DNA from 2 places in the Megasphaera indica genome. Region 2 is predicted to be linked to the other one. Evidence: a T-box and tRNA genes for the amino acid it is inferred to sense, from the RefSeq annotation. Region 2 holds a T-box; the other holds one or more tRNA genes.

Region 1 (3,411 bases), on a different contig from region 2:
GATTTTGGGTAGTGGCTAGTGGCTAGGGGCTAGGGGTTCGTAGGGGCCGACGGCCCGGCTCTCCTGCTAGGAGAGCTGTCAGCGCAGCTGACTGAGAGGTTAACCTCTCCGGCCCTTCGGGCTACCTCTCCTATGAGGAGAGACTTCCGACGGATGCCTTACGTTACAGTTACCGTCATTCCCTCATTATACTAGAAGCGGGCTTGCCACGTGCGAGCCCCTACAATTGCGCAGACAGGCGATAACTAATTCACGGCCTGTAGCCTTGCGCATAAATGTATGCAAAAAAGGCGCTGTCGTATGAAGACAGCGCCTTTTTTGAGTTTAAAGTTTGTAGTTTTTAGTTTGCAGTTATTGGCTAAAAATTTAACCTCTTTCTACAAACTCGGCACTACAAACTTTAAACTATCTTTTAGCCTTCGATTTCGGATACGACACCGGCACCTACGGTACGGCCGCCTTCACGGATAGCGAAGCGCAGGCCTGCTTCGATAGCAATCGGTGTGATGAGTTCGACTTCCATCTTGACGTTATCGCCAGGCATGCACATTTCTGTGCCTTCCGGCAGGGTGATGACACCCGTTACGTCAGTCGTGCGGAAGTAGAACTGCGGACGATAGCCGTTGAAGAACGGCGTATGACGGCCGCCTTCATCTTTGGTCAGGACATAGACCTGAGCCTTGAATTTCGTGTGCGGATGAATCGTGCCCGGTTTAGCCAGGACCTGGCCGCGTTCGACGTCTTTGCGGTCGATGCCACGGAGGAGTGCGCCGATGTTGTCGCCTGCTTCTGCGAGGTCCAGGATCTTACGGAACATTTCAACGCCCGTAACGACGGTATCTTTCGGTTTATCAGCGAGGCCGACGATTTCGACAGCGTCACCGACTTTGATCGTACCACGTTCGACACGGCCCGTAGCAACCGTACCACGGCCGGTGATGGTGAATACGTCTTCGACAGGCATCAGGAACGGCTGGTCTGTCGGACGCTGCGGCGTCGGGATGTAGCTGTCGACAGCATCCATCAAGTCGAGGATGGATTTTTCAGCTTCCGGATCGCCTTCGAGGGCTTTCAATGCAGAACCTACGATGATAGGTACTTCATCGCCAGGATAATCATATTCAGTCAGGAGGTCGCGGACTTCCATTTCAACGAGTTCAATCAGTTCCGGATCGTCGACCTGGTCAGCTTTGTTGAGGTATACGACGATAGCCGGTACACCGACCTGGCGGGCCAGGAGGATGTGTTCACGAGTCTGCGGCATCGGGCCGTCAGCTGCGGATACAACGAGGATAGCACCATCCATCTGAGCTGCACCAGTGATCATGTTCTTGACATAGTCAGCATGCCCCGGGCAGTCAACATGTGCATAGTGGCGTTTTTCCGTTTCATATTCGACGTGCGCCGTGTTGATCGTAATACCACGTTCACGTTCTTCCGGAGCCTTGTCAATATCGGAGTAATCTTCGAACTTGGCAAAGCCCTTCTTTGCTAATACTTTCGTAATAGCAGCCGTTAATGTCGTTTTGCCATGGTCGACGTGACCAATCGTACCGATATTAACATGCGGTTTTGTTCTTTCATAATGTTCTTTTGCCATTGTAATCATTTCCTCCTTTAGGAAAAAAAACAGCTACCCACTTGTATTCTATCACACATCCGTACTCTTTGCTTAAAAAAATAGGAAAATTTAAACAAAAAATATTTTTGCATATAGAAATAACCTCGTATGCACGAGGTTATTAGTGTGGTGGCGGCTCGGAGATTCGAACTCTGGACACTGCGGGTATGAACCGCATGCTCTAGCCAACTGAGCTAAGCCGCCATGTGTGGAGCTATTGACCGGGATTGAACCGGTGACCTTATCCTTACCAAGGATACGCTCTACCGACTGAGCTACAACAGCTTATGAACTGGTCAAAGCCAATTATGAAGTTGTTTTTTTACCTGACAGTAAAAAAATTTGGTAGCGGGGGCAGGACTTGAACCTACGACCTTCGGGTTATGAGCCCGACGAGCTACCAACTGCTCCACCCCGCGATAATTGGTGGTGGGGGAAGGATTCGAACCTTCGAAGGCAAACGCCGGCAGATTTACAGTCTGCTCCCTTTAGCCACTCGGGAACCCCACCATTTACTGGAGCCAACGATAGGACTTGAACCTACAACCTACTGATTACAAGTCAGTTGCTCTACCAATTGAGCTACGTTGGCTTACTGTTCCGTGGAACGTAGTCTATTATATCAAAGGACTGACGTTCTGTCAAGAACTTTTTTATCAGCTTTTCTTATTTCTTCTGACGAGGCAGAACCCCGTTTCAAAAGTCTCTGTCAGAACCGCTGACTTGATTAGTATACTATACCCCACGGAATAATGCAAGTACTTTTTACACTTTTTTTAAATTAATTTTATCTACCCTTCATGCTGCGTGTCCAGGTTGAGGAACAGCGTGAACTCGTTCTTGAAGTAGAGCTTGACCGACCCGACAGGGCCGTTGCGGTGTTTGGCCAGGATGACTTCTGTAATGTGCTGGTTCTCCGTTTCCTTATCGTAGTAATCTTCGCGGTACAAGAAGGAAACGATATCCGCATCCTGTTCCAGGGCCCCCGATTCGCGGAGGTCACTGAGCATAGGCCGTTTATCCTGCCGGCTTTCGACACTGCGGCTGAGCTGGGACAAGGCGATGAGCGGTACTTTCAGTTCCCGCGCCAAGGCCTTGAGGGACCGGGAAATCTCGGAGATTTCCTGCTGGCGGCTTTCGGCATTGCGCCCCTGCATGAGCTGCAGGTAGTCGACGATGATCAGGTCCAGGCCGTGTTCCGACTTGAGGCGCCGCGCTTTCGATCGCATTTCGGCGACAGAGATGCCCGGCGTATCGTCGATGTAAATGGGCGACTCATAAAGTTTGTCGCAGGCATCGGTCAGGCGCGTCCACTCTTCATCGCTGTTGAGCTGGCCTGTGCGCAGTTTCTGCGAGTCGATATGGGCGATTTGGCAGAGCAGTCGCTGGACGAGCTGTTCCTGGGACATTTCCAGGGAAAAGAAGGCTACCGTCTTATGCTGACGGACGCCAACGTTCTGGGCGATGTTCAGGGTAAAGGCCGTCTTGCCCATACTCGGACGGGCAGCGACCAGGATCAGGTCCGACGGCTGCAGGCCCGACGTCATGCGGTCCAGGTCGCGGAATCCCGTCGGCAGGCCGGTGAGGCCCGCTTTATTTTCATAGAGCTTGGTGATCTTGTCCAGGGTCACTTCGACGACGGCGCCGACAGAAGCGAAATCGCCGCGGTTCTTTGTATCCGACAGCTGGAGGATGCGCCGTTCGGCATCGTCCAGGAGGGCTTCCGTTTCCTTTTGGCCATCATAGGCTTCCGCCGTCAGTTCGGTACACGTCGAAATGAGGTTGCGCGC
Region 2 (3,411 bases):
CGTCGACCAGGTTATGGAAAAACTGGTTGCCCAGAAAATCATTTAATCTAAGGAGGAACAGTGAAAATGGATTTAGCAGAATATAAAGGCATTTATGTAATTGCTGAACAGTTCGAAGGCAAATTACGTGATGTATCTTTCGAATTGTTGGGCCAGGCTCGCATCTTGGCTGACACCATCGGCGACGAAGTCGGTGCAATCCTCATTGGTAAAGACGTAAAACCGTTGGCTCAGGAACTCATCGCTCACGGTGCTCATAAAGTATTCGTATATGATGATCCTCAGCTCGAACATTACAATACGACGGCTTATGCAAAAGTTATTTGCGATTTCTTCCATGAAGAAAAACCGAACGTATTCCTCGTTGGCGCTACCAACATTGGCCGTGACCTCGGCCCGCGTGTCGCTAACTCCTTGAAGACTGGCCTCACCGCTGACTGCACACAGCTCGGCGTTGACGACGACAAGAAGACCATCGTATGGACCCGTCCGGCTCTCGGCGGCAACATCATGGCTGAAATCATCTGCCCGGACAACCGTCCGCAGATGGGTACTGTCCGCCCGCACGTCTTCAAAAAACCGGAAGCAGATCCTTCTGCAACTGGCGAAGTTATCGAAAAGAAAGCTAACCTCTCCGATGCTGACTTCATGACCAAATTCGTCGAACTCATCAAATTGGGCGGCGAAGGCGTTAAAATCGAAGATGCTGACGTTATCGTTGCTGGCGGCCGTGGCATGAATGGTGAAGAACCGTTCAAGACCGGTATCCTCAAAGAATGCGCAGACGTCCTCGGCGGCGCTGTTGGTGCATCCCGTGCAGCTGTTGACGCTGGCTGGATCGACGCTCTCCATCAGGTTGGCCAGACTGGTAAAACAGTTGGTCCGAAGATCTACATTGCATGCGCTATTTCCGGTGCTATCCAGCACTTGGCAGGCATGACTGGTTCTGACTGCATCATCGCTATCAACAAAGACGAAGATGCTCCGATCTTCAAAGTCTGCGACTATGGTATCGTAGGCGATGTCTTCAAAGTTCTCCCGCTCCTCACAGAAGCTATCAAGAAACAGAAAGGCATTGCATAAGTTATCTAACCGTGTATAATCAAAAGGTCTATCGCTATGCGATAGACCTTTTTTGCTGCTGGCAGCTGGCCGTTAGTGTCTGACCGCTGGTTCGTAGGGGTTCGCACGTGGCGAACCCGTTTCAGCATATGTGTGGTTTCCTATTCAAGTTGCTAGAAACATCGTGCAAATACCTGGCGGGTCGCCCACGGGCGACCCCTACAAACTCAAAAAGAGGCTGTCGCTTTAAGACAGCCTCTTTTCTCTCTTGACAACCCCCATTTCCTGCCGTATAATTTACGCATACATAGAGATATGTAAGATGCTTTGAAAAGGACAACACTTGATAGCTCCTTTATTACAGAGAGAGGCACGATGGTGAGAGTGCTTTATAAAGTCTGGCAAGTTACCGCCTTGGAGCAGGATTCCCGAAGTAAGTAGGGGATCCCGGCCGCCCCGTTATCGCGCTTGAGTACATCGGATTTTCCGGTGAACTAGGGTGGAACCACGTGAGTTATGCTCTCGTCCCTTGAGGACGAGAGCTTTTTTTATTAAGGAGGATGTTTGTAATGGCAGAATTAGTATTAAAAGACGGAAGCAAAAAACAGTTTCCCGATGGCATCTCTCTTGCCGAAGCTGTCAAACAGCTCAGCAACAGTCTTGCAAAGAAAGTATTAGTCGCAAAGGTAAACGGTGAAGTCACGGACCTCCGCGAAACCATCGTCGACGGCTCGACCGTTGAATTCCTCACCTTCGCCGACCAGGAAGGGAAAGATACGCTCCGCCATACAGCATCTCATGTCATGGCACAGGCTATCCAGCACCTCTTCCCGGGCGTCAAGTTCGCCATTGGCCCGTCCATTGAAAACGGCTTCTACTACGACCTCGACACAGAACACCGTTTCACACAGGAAGACTTTGCTGCCATTGAAGCTGAAATGGCTAAGATCGTCAAAGAAAACCTTCCCATTACCAAAGAAGTCTTGTCTCGTGCCGACGCTTTGAAACTCTTCAAAGACGCTGGCCAGGATTATAAAGTAGAACTCATCGAAGACCTTCCGGAAGATGCCGTCATTTCCATCTACCGCCAGGGCGACTTCGTCGACCTCTGTGCCGGTCCGCACTGCGCTTCGACCGGTGCCGTCAAGGCCTTCAAGCTGCGCACCGTTGCCGGCGCTTACTGGCGCGGCGATGAACACAACAAGATGCTCCAGCGTATTTACGGGACCGCTTTTGAAAAGAAATCGGAACTCGATGAATACCTGAAGATGATGGAAGAAGCTGAAAAGCGCGACCATCGTAAACTGGGCAAACAACTCGACCTGTTCAGTTTCCACGAAGAAGGCCCGGGCTTCCCGTTCTTCCATCCCAAGGGAATGATCCTGCGCAACAACTTGCTCAAATTCTGGCATGAACTCCATGACGAAGCCGATTACGACGAAATCATGACCCCGATGATCCTCAACCGTCATCTCTGGGAACAGTCCGGCCATTGGGATCACTATCGCGACAATATGTATTTCACGACTATCGATGAACAGCCTTACGCCATCAAACCGATGAACTGCCCGGGCGGCATCCTGGTCTATAAGAGCAACGTCCACAGCTACCGCGACTTCCCGATGCGCATGGCTGAACTCGGCCTGGTCCATCGCCATGAACTCCACGGGGCTCTCCACGGCCTGTTCCGCGTCCGTTGCTTCACCCAGGACGATGCTCACATCTTCATGCTGCCGAGTCAGATGAAAGAAGAAATTTCCGGCGTCATGGACCTCTTCGACAAGGCTTACAAACAGTTCGGCCTGGAATATCACGTCGAATTGTCCACTCGTCCGGAAGACTCCATGGGCTCCGACGAAATCTGGGAACTGGCTACCAAGACCTTGCATGACGTCATCGAAGAACGCCACATCCCGTACGTCATCAACGAAGGCGACGGCGCATTCTACGGTCCGAAACTGGACTTCCACCTGAAAGACTCCATCGGCCGTACCTGGCAGTGCGGTACTATCCAGCTCGACATGCTCATGCCGGAACGCTTCGACATGACCTACATCGGCGAAGATGGCCAGAAACATCGCCCGGTCATGGTACATCGTGCCTGCTTCGGCAGTATCGAACGCTTCCTGGGCATCATTACCGAAAACTATGCCGGTGCTTTCCCGGTATGGCTGGCTCCGGTCCAGATCAAGTTCCTGCCCATCTCCGACAAACACCTGGCTTACTGCAAAGACCTGGCTAAGAAGTTCAAGAAATTGGGCATCCGCGTCGAAGTCGATGAAAGCAGCGAAAAAATCGGCTACAAGATCCGCAAGGCTCAGATGGAAAAAGTTCCTTACATGGCTGTCG

What was found. The T-box of region 2 lies ahead of thrS (threonine--tRNA ligase). A T-box ahead of a tRNA ligase gene usually reads a tRNA of that ligase, here a tRNA-Thr.
Region 1: it has a tRNA-Thr gene. The T-box ahead of thrS (threonine--tRNA ligase) is inferred to sense a tRNA for this amino acid. The anticodon was not compared.

What each region holds. Positions count from the first base shown of each region.
Region 1 is NZ_JBKKJR010000005.1:75,723-79,133, forward strand. Features, by position in the region: gene tuf (elongation factor Tu) at 413-1,600, opposite strand; tRNA gene ACFCTO_RS04400 (tRNA-Met) at 1,749-1,825, opposite strand; tRNA gene ACFCTO_RS04405 (tRNA-Thr) at 1,831-1,906, opposite strand; tRNA gene ACFCTO_RS04410 (tRNA-Met) at 1,965-2,040, opposite strand; tRNA gene ACFCTO_RS04415 (tRNA-Tyr) at 2,046-2,131, opposite strand; tRNA gene ACFCTO_RS04420 (tRNA-Thr) at 2,138-2,213, opposite strand; gene dnaB (replicative DNA helicase) at 2,413-3,411, opposite strand, start outside.
Region 2 is NZ_JBKKJR010000001.1:130,391-133,801, forward strand. Features, by position in the region: gene ACFCTO_RS00660 (electron transfer flavoprotein subunit beta/FixA family protein) at 1-46, shown strand, start outside; gene ACFCTO_RS00665 (electron transfer flavoprotein subunit alpha/FixB family protein) at 67-1,083, shown strand; T-box leader at 1,381-1,595, shown strand; gene thrS (threonine--tRNA ligase) at 1,632-3,411, shown strand, end outside.